DNA from 4 places in the Serratia sp. HNCC26DJ244 genome. Region 4 is predicted to be linked to each of the others. Evidence: predicted binding sites of a transcription regulator. Region 4 holds the regulator's gene; each other region holds the start of a gene.

The links. The regulator LexA, encoded in region 4, represses DNA repair genes until DNA is damaged. The targets are predictions, from matches to a motif close to TNCTGTATGTACATACAGNA.
Region 1: the regulator LexA is predicted to act here: its motif matches at 1,799-1,818, upstream of dinB (DNA polymerase IV).
Region 2: the regulator LexA is predicted to act here: its motif matches at 1,445-1,464, upstream of uvrB (excinuclease ABC subunit UvrB).
Region 3: the regulator LexA is predicted to act here: its motif matches at 1,485-1,504, upstream of rmuC (DNA recombination protein RmuC).

Annotation. Positions count from the first base shown of each region.
Region 1 is NZ_JBXUGO010000001.1:21,449-25,280, reverse strand. Features, by position in the region: gene AC2A06_RS00125 (hypothetical protein) at 1-493, opposite strand, end outside; gene dinB (DNA polymerase IV) at 726-1,784, opposite strand; gene nqrM ((Na+)-NQR maturation NqrM) at 1,941-2,168, opposite strand; gene AC2A06_RS00110 (FAD:protein FMN transferase) at 2,176-3,192, opposite strand; gene nqrF (NADH:ubiquinone reductase (Na(+)-transporting) subunit F) at 3,216-3,832, opposite strand, start outside.
Region 2 is NZ_JBXUGO010000019.1:55,278-59,109, forward strand. Features, by position in the region: gene bioC (malonyl-ACP O-methyltransferase BioC) at 1-241, shown strand, start outside; gene bioD (dethiobiotin synthase) at 234-914, shown strand; gene uvrB (excinuclease ABC subunit UvrB) at 1,534-3,546, shown strand; gene yvcK (uridine diphosphate-N-acetylglucosamine-binding protein YvcK) at 3,604-3,832, opposite strand, start outside.
Region 3 is NZ_JBXUGO010000017.1:83,198-87,029, forward strand. Features, by position in the region: gene AC2A06_RS13935 (OprD family outer membrane porin) at 32-1,360, shown strand; gene rmuC (DNA recombination protein RmuC) at 1,627-3,171, shown strand; gene ubiE (bifunctional demethylmenaquinone methyltransferase/2-methoxy-6-polyprenyl-1,4-benzoquinol methylase UbiE) at 3,249-3,832, shown strand, end outside.
Region 4 is NZ_JBXUGO010000006.1:44,789-48,620, reverse strand. Features, by position in the region: gene zur (zinc uptake transcriptional repressor Zur) at 68-577, shown strand; gene dinF (MATE family efflux transporter DinF) at 619-1,968, opposite strand; gene lexA (transcriptional repressor LexA) at 2,077-2,685, opposite strand; gene AC2A06_RS06900 (diacylglycerol kinase) at 2,814-3,182, opposite strand; gene plsB (glycerol-3-phosphate 1-O-acyltransferase PlsB) at 3,285-3,832, shown strand, end outside.

The DNA.
Region 1 (3,832 bases), on a different contig from region 4:
GCATCATAACTATATTGAACCCAAACTTTAGCGTTACCAGCATACCAAATGCGAGAACAAAGGCTTCGACACTGCCAATCGCCCCAGCAATAAAGGCCGGAATAATAAGCAACATCGCCCCGATGCCTAAGCCTATTAAAAATTCTGCTATAACCAAGACTTCAACATTTCCAGGATTAGAACTGAACAAAGAAAAACCCAATAAAACTAACCCACTGAATAGGTAAAGCATATAATAATTCTTGATCCGACTGGCAACCCAGGCAAGGATTGCGCCAAAGAATAAACCAGCCTGTTGAGTTGCATGGACCGTGCCAATATCAGTCATGGACAAGTCTGAATTGGCTTTGATAAAGAGCAAGCCAGCAGTACTGAAAAAGTACTGACTAAAACCAAAAGCAACAAAATAAAAAACTAATCCCCAAAATCGATAACTGCTTTGCAGGTCTGCCCACGTCCATTTTTTTACTGGCGTTTTTTGGCTGATTACCATTTACTTTATCCCTCTTTTTTGAATATCTACCTAGACAAGATTTTTCTAGTTTTAGCTATTTTCTGGTTTTAACTATTTTCTAGTTTTAACAACGACAATAAGCTTATACAAGCTTTCATGCGCTGACTCAAAAATTCGACAGGATAAGCTCCCACGAAATGATCACACCACAAGGGAGCGAAACACATTGAAAATTAATGATTAAAAATGATGATTTACTGCTTGGTTTTGATTACCACGTCAGCACTAACTGCCGCTCTAATTGAGGGTCGAGCAGAGTGACATGCAAGCCAACCAACCGAACACCACGCCCTTCCCGCCGGCTTTGCCATACCTGATGAGCAACGTTAAGCAAATCCTCTTTGTTCAACACTGGCCAAACATGCTCTTGGGTTGTTTGTTGAAAATCGTGGAATTTCAGCTTCACCCCCTGCCGGGCAATATGTAGGTCGGGTTTCACTTTGCGTAAGCGCATTTCAAGCTCAGGGTAAAGCTTCTCGTTGATCAAGGCTTCACACTCTTCCCAGTGATGAATATCTACGGCTAACGTCCGTTCAACACCGAGTGATTTCCGTAAGCGATCAGGCGAAATTTCGCGATCATCAATACCCTGACAGCGTTCCCATAACACGCGGCCAAATTTACCGAAACGTTTTAATAAAGCCGCCAGATCATATCCCTGCACATCCGCACAGGTGATTAAGCCCACTTCTTCCAACCGTTTTGCGGTGACCTTCCCTACACCAGGGATCTTACTAAGGGGTAATTGTTGCAAGAATGCCGGGACTTGCGCGGGGGTAATCACATATTGGCCATTAGGTTTATTCAATTCAGAGGCGATCTTGGCCAGAAATTTGATCGGAGCAATACCCGCAGAGGCGGTTAGTTCAAGTTCATCGGCAATAGCCTGGCGGATCTCTTGAGCAATCAGCGTGGCAGAACCGTGGTGGTGAGTGCTATGAGTCACATCCAGATAGGCTTCGTCCAGAGAAAGGGGTTCAATCAACGACGTATAACGTGAAAAGATATCGCGAATATGCAGAGAGACTTCTTTGTAAACCGCCATCCGCCCCGGTAGTAATTTCAAATGCGGGCATAACTTCAGTGCCGTTGCCGTCGCCATGGCGCTATGCACACCATAACGGCGCGCGGGGTAGTTAGCTGTGCTAATCACACCACGCCGATCCGCACTGCCGCCAATCGCCAGCGGAATTTCGCGCAGGCTAGGGTCATCGCGCATCTCTACCGCCGCGAAGAAGCAATCCATATCAACATGAATAATTTTACGCATCACGCCCCCAATAATACTGTATAAGTATACAGCTTGTTATTAAAAGCTCAATCCCCTTGTTTTACCGCTTGGACTGGTGAAATAAAATAAGGGTGCTGTAAACAGCACCCTTAGTTCTTATTTCACAAGATCCGGTTTTTTACAGGATCCGGTGTTTTATAGGATCCGATGTTTTTCCAACTGTTCACGTCGTTTTGCTTCTTTTGCCAGCCGTTTTTTACGGGCATCACAAGGCTCTGGGCAATCACAGACCTTTTCTATCCCCAACGCCGTTATGCCACCACAACTGCCCTGCAAGGCGCGGCGCCGGAAAACATAACCCAACGACATGCCCCCAACCACCAACAGGAACAGCACAAAGGATACAGCGAATGTCATCAGCATAATCGCCTCACGAACCTGACTTCAGATAAGGCTTAAAGGCATCGGAGTAGCGTTCTTCAAACCCTTTATCTGTTTTGACTATCATAAATACCGGGATACCCAACAGATTCGCCAATGCTAATCCTCGTTCTGGCCCCAGTACATTCAACCCAGTGGCAAGTCCGTCTGCTGTCATGCATGATGGACTGAGTACCGAAACTGAAACCAGATTATGGCTGATCGGTTTGCCAGTAAGCGGGTCAATAGTATGAGAATAGCGCATACCGTCTTTTTCGAAATAATTACGGTAATCACCTGATGTCGCGATCGCCATCTCGCCCGGCTCAATCACTAAATGTGCCGTTTGCTCTACACCCGCGGTTGGCCGCTCAATAGCGATACGCCATGCCTTGTTTTCACCATTGTGGCCACGAGTACGAACTTCCCCGCCAATATCCACCATATAGTTTTCAACATGTTGTGATTGCAGATACTCTGCTACCACATCGACACCATAACCTTTGGCGATGGCAGAGAGATCAACATACAGTTCCGGAATACGCTTCACCAGCGCATTGCCTTCTACCGCAAGATGCTCGCTCCCTGTCCAGCTACGGCGTAACGCCAACTGTTCATCGCTTGGCACTTTATCTGGACGCCCCTCAGGGCCAAAACCCCAGAGGTTGACCAACGGCCCCACCGTCACATCCAAGGCACCTTCAGTGACATGGTTAAGGCGCAATGCCTCCACTACCACTTTGGCAGTGGCAGCAGAGACCGGGAAAGGTTTGTTGATTTCGCGGCTACGGTTAAAACGGCTCAACTCGGAATCTGGCCGGTAGGTCGACATCTGTTGGTTCACCAGCTCCAGCTGTTGGTCGATCCCTTGTTGTAACTTTTCTGCAGAAGGTGTTCCATCACCAGGAATATAGCGGACTGAGTAATAGGTCCCCATGGTTTTACCATCGAGATTTTCTTGCTTTGGCCCGCAAGCTGTTAACAAAAATGCGGCGCCAAGCGCCGCTAAAGTGATGAAAAATTTCATTCTGGTGTCACCAACTACAAAAATTAACCGCCAAAATCATCAAGCATGATGTTTTCATCTTCAACGCCGAGATCTTTCAGCATTTTGATCACTGCTGCGTTCATCATCGGTGGTCCACACATATAGAACTCGCAATCTTCCGGTGCGGGGTGATTTTTCAGATAATTTTCCAGCAAGACGTTATGAATAAAGCCGGTATAGCCAGTCCAATTATCTTCTGGTAGTGGATCAGAGAGTGCCACATTCCAGGTGAAATTCTCATTCTCTTCTTGCAGACGATTGAAGTCATCCTGATAGAACATTTCACGTAGCGAACGAGCACCATACCAGAAACTCATTTTACGCTTGGATTTCAGGCGTCTCAGCTGATCGAAAATATGCGAGCGCATCGGCGCCATACCGGCCCCACCACCAATAAACACCATTTCAGCATCGGTCTCTTTGGCATAGAATTCACCGAATGGCCCAGAAATCGTCACCTTATCCCCCGCTTTCAGCGACCAGATATAAGACGACATAATACCCGGAGGGGCATCTGGACTATTCGGCGGCGGCGGTGCAATACGCACGTTCAGCATAATGATGCCTTTCTCATCCGGGTAGTTTGCCATCGAATAGGCACGCACCGAATGCTCTTTGA
Region 2 (3,832 bases), on a different contig from region 4:
TGCTGCTTGTCAGCACTATCGTCATGAGCTGCAACCTGCCTGGCAAACCCTGCATTACCCTGATGTTATGACACTGATGCGCTCATTGAAGGGGATTGGTGCCACCCATTTACATCAGGGCCGTGATAGCGGGTTGCTTTCTCGCCAGCGTTTAGCGGCATTGCAAGCGGCTTACTCCTGCCAACAGGGGCAGTACCCTCTCAGTTATCATCTGGTTTATGGAGTTATTTATCGTGATTAAACGTTGGTTTGTGACGGGAACGGATACGGAAGTGGGGAAAACGGTCGCCAGCAGTGCACTGTTACAGGCGGCTCAGGCGGCAGGGTTTTGCTGTGCTGGTTATAAGCCAGTGGCTTCAGGCAGTGAAATGACCGCTGAGGGGTGGCGTAATAGTGATGCATTGGCTCTGCAGAGAAACAGCAGTATGGTGCTGGATTATACCGATGTGAATCCATACACCTTTGCTGAGCCAACCTCACCCCATATTGCCAGCCAACATGAAGGGATCCCCATCTCTCTGGCTCGACTTTCTAGTGGTTTACGTCACCTTGAACAACAGGCCGAGTGGTTGCTGGTGGAAGGGGCCGGGGGATGGTTTACCCCACTTTGCGAACGCTATACGCTTGCCGATTGGGTGCGCCAGGAACGCTTGCCGGTGATTCTGGTGGTTGGGATCAAACTGGGTTGTATCAACCATGCAGTGCTTACCGCTCAGGCCGTTCAGCAAGCGGGGTTGCCCTTGGCAGGTTGGATAGCCAATCAGGTCATTAAACCGGGAAAACGCCATCAGGAGTATCTTGCGACGCTTTGCCGTATGTTGCCAGCCCCGTTGTTGGGGGAAATTCCCCATTTACCGCAGATTGAGCAACAGCCACTAGCGCAATATCTTGACTTGACGCAGCTTGCCAAGTGAGTCAGTGATCGTTTATTCGATGTACTGTAAACCCCTGTCCGCTTAAGCTAAAAAGGGACTTTGTCAACAGTCCGAAATATCATTTTTTTGATGCATTTTTTTAGCATTAATTGTTATAAGCGATGCGAAATATTTGTGAAAAAGTAACTAAAAAAATGACTGCAATGCCACTGCAAACGGAAAAGTGTCCTTTGCCTAACTCCCGCCCCTTATGGGGTACTGCGAGTTATCCACTATTCCTGTGGATAACCATGTGCATTATAGCTAGAAAAGTAGGGTAAATAGAGCAGGGGCGCGGGTTTCAACAAGGTTGCCGTTATTCTCAGCTTTTAATTAAAAGTATTTAATATCAATAAATTAACTAAAATCAAGACACTTGTTGACGGAGGGGAGTGCCGCGAGTGATTTTACGCTGCCTTGTAGTAGAAATGTTAATTTATGATATGTTCTGGGGATAACATGACGATTGACAATCAGAAAGTTCCTACCTTGTCAGTGACTGGAATGCACTTAAAGATAAATGTGTTGGAGGCTGTTTTTATATCCAGTATTATGGGTAAGTGACAGCTGATTCCTGGCGGCATGTTGTGGCCTTGGCAAATTGAAAGATGAAGGGGATATGAGCAAACATTTCAAACTGCATTCAGAATTCAAACCAGCCGGTGATCAGCCGGAAGCGATCCGCAAGCTGGAAATGGGGCTGGAAGATGGCTTGGCACACCAGACGTTGCTGGGGGTAACCGGTTCGGGCAAAACGTTCACCATTGCCAATGTGATAGCGGACCTCAACCGTCCCACCATGGTGCTGGCACCGAACAAGACGCTGGCGGCGCAGCTCTATGGTGAGATGAAAGAGTTTTTCCCCGAGAATGCAGTGGAGTATTTTGTCTCCTACTACGACTACTATCAGCCGGAAGCTTACGTACCGAGTTCTGATACCTTTATCGAGAAGGATGCCTCGGTAAACGAACATATTGAGCAAATGCGCCTGTCGGCCACCAAAGCGCTGCTTGAGCGGCGTGACGTGGTGGTGGTGGCCTCGGTTTCTGCGATCTACGGCCTGGGGGATCCTGACCTTTATCTGAAGATGATGCTGCACCTCACCAAAGGGATGATCATCGATCAACGCTCGATTCTGCGGCGGCTGGCGGAATTGCAATATACCCGTAATGATCAGGCTTTCCAGCGAGCCACCTTCCGGGTGCGTGGGGAAGTGATTGATATATTCCCTGCGGAATCCGATGAGCTGGCGTTGCGGGTGGAGTTGTTCGATGACGAGGTCGAACGTCTGTCACTGTTTGACCCGCTCACCGGTCAGGTTGAACAAACCGTACCCCGTTTCACCATCTACCCCAAATCTCACTATGTTACCCCCCGGGAACGCATTGTGCAGGCCATGGAGGAGATCAAACTGGAATTAGCACAGCGGCGCAAGGTGTTGCTGGCGAATAACAAACTGCTGGAAGAGCAGCGTTTATCGCAACGTACCCAGTTTGATTTGGAGATGATGAACGAATTGGGCTATTGCTCGGGTATTGAAAACTATTCACGTTATCTCTCTGGGCGGGGAGAAGGAGATCCTCCTCCCACGCTGTTCGACTACCTACCCGCGGACGGTTTACTGGTGGTGGACGAATCTCACGTCACCATTCCGCAAATTGGCGGCATGTACAAAGGCGATCGCTCACGCAAAGAGACTTTGGTGGAATATGGTTTTCGTTTGCCTTCAGCACTGGATAACCGGCCACTTCGTTTCGAAGAGTTTGAAGCGCTGGCACCACAGACAATCTATGTTTCTGCGACCCCGGGTAAATATGAGCTGGAAAAATCCGGCGGTGACATTATCGATCAAGTGGTGCGCCCAACCGGGTTGCTCGATCCCGTGGTGGAAGTTCGCCCGGTTACGACTCAGGTTGACGATCTGCTTTCAGAAATTCGTCTGCGTGCTGCTGTCAATGAACGGGTGCTGGTCACCACACTCACCAAGCGGATGGCGGAAGATTTAACTGACTATCTTGAAGAGCATGGTGAGCGCGTACGTTACCTGCATTCGGATATTGATACAGTGGAACGTGTAGAAATTATTCGTGATTTGCGTTTGGGGGAGTTTGATGTGCTGGTGGGCATCAACCTGCTGAGGGAAGGGCTGGACATGCCCGAAGTGTCATTGGTGGCGATCCTGGATGCGGATAAAGAAGGGTTCCTGCGTTCTGAACGTTCTTTGATTCAGACCATCGGCCGTGCGGCACGTAATCTTAATGGTAAGGCGATCCTTTACGGTGACAGAATAACCGACTCCATGGCGAAAGCGATTGGCGAAACAGAGCGTCGGCGCGTCAAACAGCAAGCCCACAACCAAGCCAATGGCATTGTGCCAACCGGGTTGAACAAAAAAATTGGCGATATTTTACAGTTGGGGCAGCCCAGTACACGGGGCAAGCACAAAGGGAAAAACAAGGCGGCAGAGAGCAGTGCGCAATATCAACATCTCACACCAAAAGCGTTGGAACAACAAATCCAGGTGCTGGAAGCCCGCATGTATACCCATGCACAGAACCTAGAGTTCGAACAGGCTGCCGCACTGCGTGATGAAATTCACCAGTTGCGCGCGCAGTTTATTGCGCTGTCGTGATTTTGCTTGCCAGCTTGACGCCGGTAGCAGGTAGCAGTTAGCCCTGCTACCGGGAGATTAACGGCGAGCCGCCAGTTGCACTAAAACCTGATCCAGCGCCTGGCGCAGTAATTGGCGATCATGGCGGTAAGGGATATCGCTGGCTTCCAGAGGCTGCTTGATGACAATGCGGTCTTGAACCTGGTCGGTATTCACTGCTGGGCCAACCACCACCGCGTCAATCATTTTACGGCCAATTTTCTCTTCCATCAGTGCCAGTTTATCTTGCAGTTTCAGGGCAGCGGCA
Region 3 (3,832 bases), on a different contig from region 4:
GGGGAACGATACTATTTCAGTGGATGAAAAAATGAAGAAATATACTTTATGTTGTTCTATTGCTATATCACTATTATCAAATCATGTGCAGGCAAAAAATGAAAATGCCCTCACATCACCACTTTTTACTTCGCCATTTTTTACTGATAGTCAGGCGCAATTATCATTGAGAAATGAGTTTAGATATCTCAAGGAAGATGCCACCGACCAGAAGAAAGTCCATAGTGCTTGGGGGCAAGGTTTCGCACTGGGTTATCAATCCGGCTATTGGGCCGATATGATCGGTATCAATGTTGATTATTACGGCGCGGTAAAACTGGGGGCTAGCGATTATTTTGATTCCCGAGGGGTGTTATACAACAATGGCTCAGGTAATAACAAAGATAATGCGACGGGCTTTAGCAAATTTGGTCAGCGTTATATCAAGCTGAAAGGAGACGTCGTTGGTGTGGCGCTGAATGCTCAAGGGGGCTGGCAAACGCTACGTAACTATGGCGTTATCACTAACTCGACCCGGTTATCTCCTACCAGCTATCTGGGGTGGTCGGGTGGGATGGAAGGCGGCGGGTTCTCCTTGCGCGGGGCTTATGTGGAACGCACCATGGCGCGTAATTCCCCTGATAGTCTGCGGTTACAAACCAACGAGGGCCGCTATATCAATCATCTCGCCACTGGTGAATTGGGCTATAAGAGTCAACCGTTTAACGGTCAACTGGCTTATGGTGAGTCGCAGAATTATTTGCGCCGCCAGATCCTGAAAGTCGCCTTTAACCCGGTTGAGAAACTTAGCCTGGGTAGTCAGATTTATACCACTCAGGCGCTGGATGATTATAAATCTATGGCACTGAACCGGCGTAATTTCGACAATAATGCCAACCACTATGCCTTTGATGCTAAATGGCAGGAGCCACTTTGGAGTCTTAAGCTGGGTGTTTCTCACACCCGTGCACCTAAAGGTGGGGGGGAGCTTGGGTCTTATCCGCGACATATGACCAGGGACTCACGAGGAAACTTTACCTCCATGGCTTATTCTGGTGAAGACTATATGCGAGATGGTGAAACTATGCTGGCAGCCTGGGCTGAGTACCGAATCACCCCGGAGTTGACGGCGGGTTTGACGGGTAACGCCGCTCAGTTCAGCTACCAAGGCGTTGCGGTGCGCACCGGGGAAATCAACGTCTTTGGTCGCTGGGATCCTTCTCATCCCACGCTGAAGAACTTGACGGTGTTTGCGATGGTGGGGCCGGGGTGGTCCTATAAAAATCGCAGTAAAACACCGGTGATATCCGATGGTCAGTATCAGACATCCCACTCACTAGGGGCGCAATTTATCGCCGAGTATCGTTTCAAACTGTTCTAACCCATCTTAATTAGCGCGGTGACTGAGCAGGTTACCGCGCGCTCCTCTAAGCAGGTGTCCGCAACTCATTCAATAACCGTCAATAATACCCTCACTTGCGTGGGGACGAGGATTAATGAAAACTGACTGGACATCCATACAGTCTCCCTTTAACGTGGCGGGTAATCAGTGCGAAGGCGCTATACCTTGGTTTATTTAAGTTATAGCCAGGTGCTTTCGCCGCTTGAATGAATCTGGGTATCACCCGCGATATAAAAGGGGGCAAGTTGGAAATCACGTTGGTTTACGCTATGGGTGGCGTTGTTTTTGGCCTACTGATCGGGGGGGTGATCGCGAGTTGGCGTGGGCAACAGCAGCGAGCGTTGCATGAAACTGATAGGCGATTGTTGGAGCAATCCTTGCAGCAAGCGCAGCTTGAAACCACCTCTAGCCAAGAGACAGTGCGGCGCTATGAACAGCAATTACGGCAAAATGATCTGGAACTGCGTGCACTACATAGCCAATTGGCCGCCGGGCAGGAAAGGTTGCAGCACCTCAATCACTGGCGTAATCAATGTGAACAATTAGATCAGGCGTTGCGCGCCCAACGTGAAATCAATAGTACACAAGAGGCGAAACTGCGTGAAGCGACGGTTCGTTGGGAAGAGACACGTATTGCTGCAGAAGAGAAACAGCGGTTATTAATCAGCAGTGAACAGCGGTTGACGACGCAATTTGAAAACCTGGCCAATCGTATCTTTGAAAGCAGTGGTCGTAAGGTCGATGAACAAAACCGGCAAAGTCTGGATCGTCTGCTGTTACCGTTACGCGAACAGTTGGATGGTTTTCGCCGCCAGGTACAAGATAGTTTCGGCCAGGAAGCTCGCGAGCGTCATACATTGACCCATGAAATACGTAATCTACAGCAATTGAATGCGCAGATGGCGCGTGAAGCGATCAACCTGACCAAGGCACTGAAGGGGGATAACAAAATTCAGGGTAACTGGGGGGAAGTGGTCTTGGGCCGGGTGCTGGAAGCCTCCGGATTGCGTGAAGGGCATGAGTATCAAACTCAGGTCAATGTGCGCTTGGATCACCAAAGCCGTCTGCAGCCCGACGTCATTGTGCGTTTGCCGCAAGGTAAAGATGTGGTGATTGATGCCAAGATGTCACTGGTGGCTTATGAGCGGTACTTCAATAGCGATGATGATAGCGAACGGGAAGTCGCATTGAGCGAACATATTGCTTCTCTGCGCGGGCATATTCGTCAATTGGGGCACAAGGACTACCAGCAACTACCTGGCTTGCGCTCACTGGATTATGTGCTGATGTTTATCCCATTGGAGCCCGCATTCCTGTTGGCTATTGATCGTGAACCGGAATTGATTAGCGAAGCCTTGAAGCACAATATTATGTTGGTTAGCCCAACCACGTTGCTGGTGGCATTGCGAACCATTACCAACCTGTGGCGTTATGAACACCAAAGCCAGAATGCCCAGCGTATCGCCGATCGCGCAGCTCGGTTGTACGACAAGATGCGTCTGTTTGTTGATGATATGTCGGCGCTGGGGCAAAGCCTGGATAAAGCGCAAAGTAGTTATCATCAGGCGATGAATAAACTGAGTTCGGGGCGTGGTAATCTTATCGGCCAGATAGAGAGCTTCCGAGCTCTGGGGGTGGAGGTCAAACGGCCCATTAACCCGCAATTGGCCCAACGGGCCCATGCCCAGTATGAGGATCCTCCCGCCGAGTCAGAAGAGAATATGGCTGAATTATCGGTGGTTAAAGAGGGTGAACACCGGGCAGAACAACCTGGCTCATCGGCAGGGTGATGCGGTGAGAAAGTGGGGTATTGCGTGGCTTTCTGGTACACTCTCGACACTAAATTGACGTAATAGCAGGCAAGACAATGGTAGATCAAACGCAGGAAACCACCGACTTTGGCTTTCATACTGTCGCCAGAGCTGAAAAACAGGCCATGGTGGCCAAGGTTTTTCATTCGGTAGCAGCAAAGTATGATGTGATGAACGACTTAATGTCGTTCGGTATCCACCGTGTCTGGAAGCGTTTTACCATTGATTGTAGCGGCGTACGCCGTGGTCAGCGGGTGTTGGATCTGGCCGGGGGCACCGGTGATCTGGCCGCTAAGTTTTCCCGCATGGTGGGGGAACAGGGGCAGGTGATTCTGGCTGATATCAACGACTCGATGCTTAAGATGGGGCGCGAAAAACTGCGTGACCAGGGTATCGTCGGTAATATCAGCTATGTACAGGCCAATGCGGAAGCACTCCCTTTCCCCGATAATTATTTCGACTGTATTACCATCTCTTTTGGCTTGCGTAATGTCACTGATAAAGACAAGGCGTTGCGTTCCATGTTTCGCGTACTCAAGCCGGGTGGCCGCTTGTTGGTATTGGAGTTCTCCAAGCCGCTGTTGGAACCCTTGAGTAAAGTCTACGATGCCTATTCATTCCATATCCTGCCGAAAATTGG
Region 4 (3,832 bases):
GCACCTCTCGGCGATTGCCGATGAATATGATAAAATCAGCGCCTATTCACCTACCGGGATATTGGCGATGAACTCAACCAATCAGGAAAAGCTACTCGCGCAGGCTGAACAACTCTGTCAGCAGCGCAATGTAAGGCTGACCCCACAACGGCTGGAAGTGTTACGTCTGATGACTGAACAACCCGGAGCCATCAGTGCTTACGATCTACTGGATCTGTTACGTATCGCAGAACCTCAGGCCAAACCGCCCACCGTCTATCGAGCACTGGATTTCTTACTGGAGCAAGGGTTTATTCACCGCATAGAATCTGCTAACAGCTACGTACTGTGCCATCACTTCGAACAGCCGATGCACACCTCAGCGCTATTTATCTGCGATCGCTGCAGGCAAGTCACTGAACGGACGACAGAGGGTGTGGAAGAAACACTACAGAAACTCGCCCTGGAATCAGGTTTTGTCTTACGCCACAGTGTGGTTGAAGCACATGGGTTATGCTCCGCCTGTGTTGAAATAGAAGCCTGTAACCACAAACACAGTTGCCAGCATGATCACAGCATAGTGATAAAGAAAAAATAGAGAGTTCACACTCCTTTCAAACCGCAGTAAAACAGGTGACCTTATTCACCCTTGGCAGGGAGTGAAAACCAGGTACCACGCACCTGATGACGGTGCCATATCCACCCCAGCGCAACACCACGTAATGCCAGGAATACAGCCAAAGCCAGCCATAGCGCATGATTACCTAATAGTGGCAGTGTAAATAAAGTCAGCCCATAACCCGCTGCTGCCACCACCATGCTGTTGCGCATTTCAGTGCCACGGGTGGCACCAATAAACATACCATCCAGTAAATAACACCAGACTCCCACCACAGGCAGCACGACTTGCCAGAGAAGATAGTGACCGGCCAAGGTACGCAACAGCGGTAATGAGGTTAAAGCCGCGACAATATAAGGCCCGGTAAACAGATAAACCGTGGCAAAGCCCAGTGCCAGCATACCTGCCTGGCGACAAGCGGCATACCATATCGCATGCAATTGACGGTCGTCCCTTGCGCCATAGGCGTAACCGGAATGGACCTCAACGGCATAAGCAAAGCCATCCAAAGCATAGGCGGTAAATGTTAACAAACTCATCAATATCGCATTGACGGCCACCACATCACTCCCCATGCGCGCCGCAAAAATCGTTAACGAAGAGAAACACAATTGCAGCAGGAGTGAGCGCAGCATGATATCGCGGTTAAGTGCCAACAAGCGACGTAAGTTACCGCGCCAGGCATGCCGCAACATCGCTAATGAGATGCCACGTGAACATAATACCCGCCAAGCAAGCCATAACCCCAACAGCAGTGTGGCATACTCCGCCAGCACCGTTGCCGTGGCAGCCCCCGAGACACCCCAACCCAAGCCGATCACCAGCACGATATCCAACACGATATTCAGCAGATTACCCGCTATCAGCATCACCACCGGCGCACGCACATATTGAACACCGAGCAACCAGCCGAGCAATACCATATTCGCCAGTGCTGCCGGGGCACTCAGCCAGCGGATCTCCAGAAACCGTCTAGCCTGTACTAATACCGCTTGATCACCACCGACAATATGTAATGCCAGCGAGATCAGTGGGCCACGGAGTAACACTATGGTTAAGCCAATCAACAGCGCTAACAGCAACGGCTGCATAAAAGTACGCGCCAAGCGCTGTGGGTCCCCTGCCCCTAACGCCTGCGCCGTTAACCCGGTGGTACTCATGCGCAAAAATAGTAACAACATAAACAGGAAATTGGTCGCCATTGCACCAACCGCTACCCCACCAAGATAAATTGCGCTATCAAGATGGCCGATAACCGCTGTATCCACCAAACCAAGCAGAGGAACCGTGATATTGGAAAAGATCATTGGCAATGCCAGACGCCACAGTATTTTGTCAGCAGGGCTGGTGAAGGTAGCGAGTAAACGCATTGCGATCTATTCCGACGGCAGAAGTAGAGTTGTTGACATGGACAGAATATCGCCCCGCTATTGAGGCGATATACCTATTTGATTAGATAACATGACAAAAAAGAGGTGTCAGAGCCAGTCACCGTTGCGGATCACGCCCACCGCCAAGCCTTCAATCGTGAAATTCTGATGCTTCAAATCCACCACTATTGGCTGAAACTCACTGTTTTCTGGCAATAACTCAACAATATTACCCTGTTTCTTCAGGCGCTTTACTGTCACTTCATCTTCAATACGAGCCACCACCACCTGGCCGTTACGCACATCCTGAGTTTTATGCACCGCCAGCAGATCGCCATCCAAAATACCGATATCGCGCATAGACATCCCACTGACGCGCAACAGGAAATCCGCACTAGGGTGAAATAAGCCCGGGTCAACTTTATAGTGCCCTTCAATATGTTGCTGAGCTAACAAGGGTTCGCCCGCCGCCACCCGGCCAACCAAGGGTAACCCTTCTTCCTCTTCCATCAGCAAGCGGATACCGCGAGAAGCCCCGGAAACCACTTCAATAACACCTTTGCGGGCCAGAGCTTTCAGGTGCTCTTCTGCCGCATTTGGTGAGCGAAACCCCAGGCGCATTGCGATCTCGGCACGTGTTGGTGGCATGCCCGTTTGTGAAATATGATCGCGAATCAGATCATAGACCTCTTGCTGTCTGGTAGTTAGTGCTTTCATTCCGCCCCCTGTTTGTTTATACAGTCATGCTGTGAGTATATACAGGTAAACCAGGATTGGGAATCAATTCATAAATAAAAATCAGGGATTAGCGAGATTGATCGCACCCCATGACATCGGTTTACTCGTCAGGCAAAGTGATCCCAGAGCACCGAGATCCAGACAAACAGCGCCAACATAATCGTCAGAAAGACCGCGGCTGAAGCCATGTCTTTCGATCGCCCGGAAAGCTCATGATATTCAGTTCCCACCCGATCAACGATCGCTTCAATCGCACTGTTGATAATTTCAATAATCACCACCAGCACCAGGGAGCCGATCAATAAAATGCGCGCTATCGCCCCCACATCAAGCCATATCGCCAGTACGATAGCCACCACGGCCACCACCAGTTCCTGGCGGAAAGCAGCCTCATTGCGCCAGGCTGCAATTAATCCTTTATATGAATAGCCAACAGCTTTAATAATACGTGTCATGCCAGTAATTTGATTTGCCATGTTTCATCTCACAAGGTAGGTCATCGTTTCAATACCACAGACCTGTTACACGGTTTCTGGTATGCTTTCAGCGCAATTGCTAACAAGAGGCTTCAGGTCGTTATGTCAGGTTGGCGTAAAATTTATTATAACCTATTGAATTTACCACTTAAATTTTTGGTAAAAAGTAAAATCATCCCTTCAGACCCCATTTCGGAGTTAGGGTTGGATCCGTCTAGGCCGATTTTGTATGTTTTGCCTTATAATTCCAAGGCAGATTTACTCACTCTGCGTACCCAATGTCTGGCGCAGGATCTGCCCGACCCCCTTGAGCCACTTGAAATCGATGGCTCCGTGTTGCCCAGCCATGTGTTTATCCATGAAGGGCCACGCGTCTTTCGCTACTACACACCGAAAGAAGAGTCGGTAAAACTGTTCCATGATTATCTGGATCTTCACCGCAGTAATCCAGATCTTGATATCCAAATGTTACCGGTGTCAGTGATGTTTGGTCGTTCCCCTGGGCGTGAAGGGCAGGGAGCCCCCCACCTGCGCCTGCTAAACGGTGTGCAAAAATTCTTCGCCATACTCTGGTTGGGCCGCGATAGCTTTGTCCGCTTCTCCAACACCGTTTCTTTACGCCGTATGGCAACCGAACATGGTACAGATAA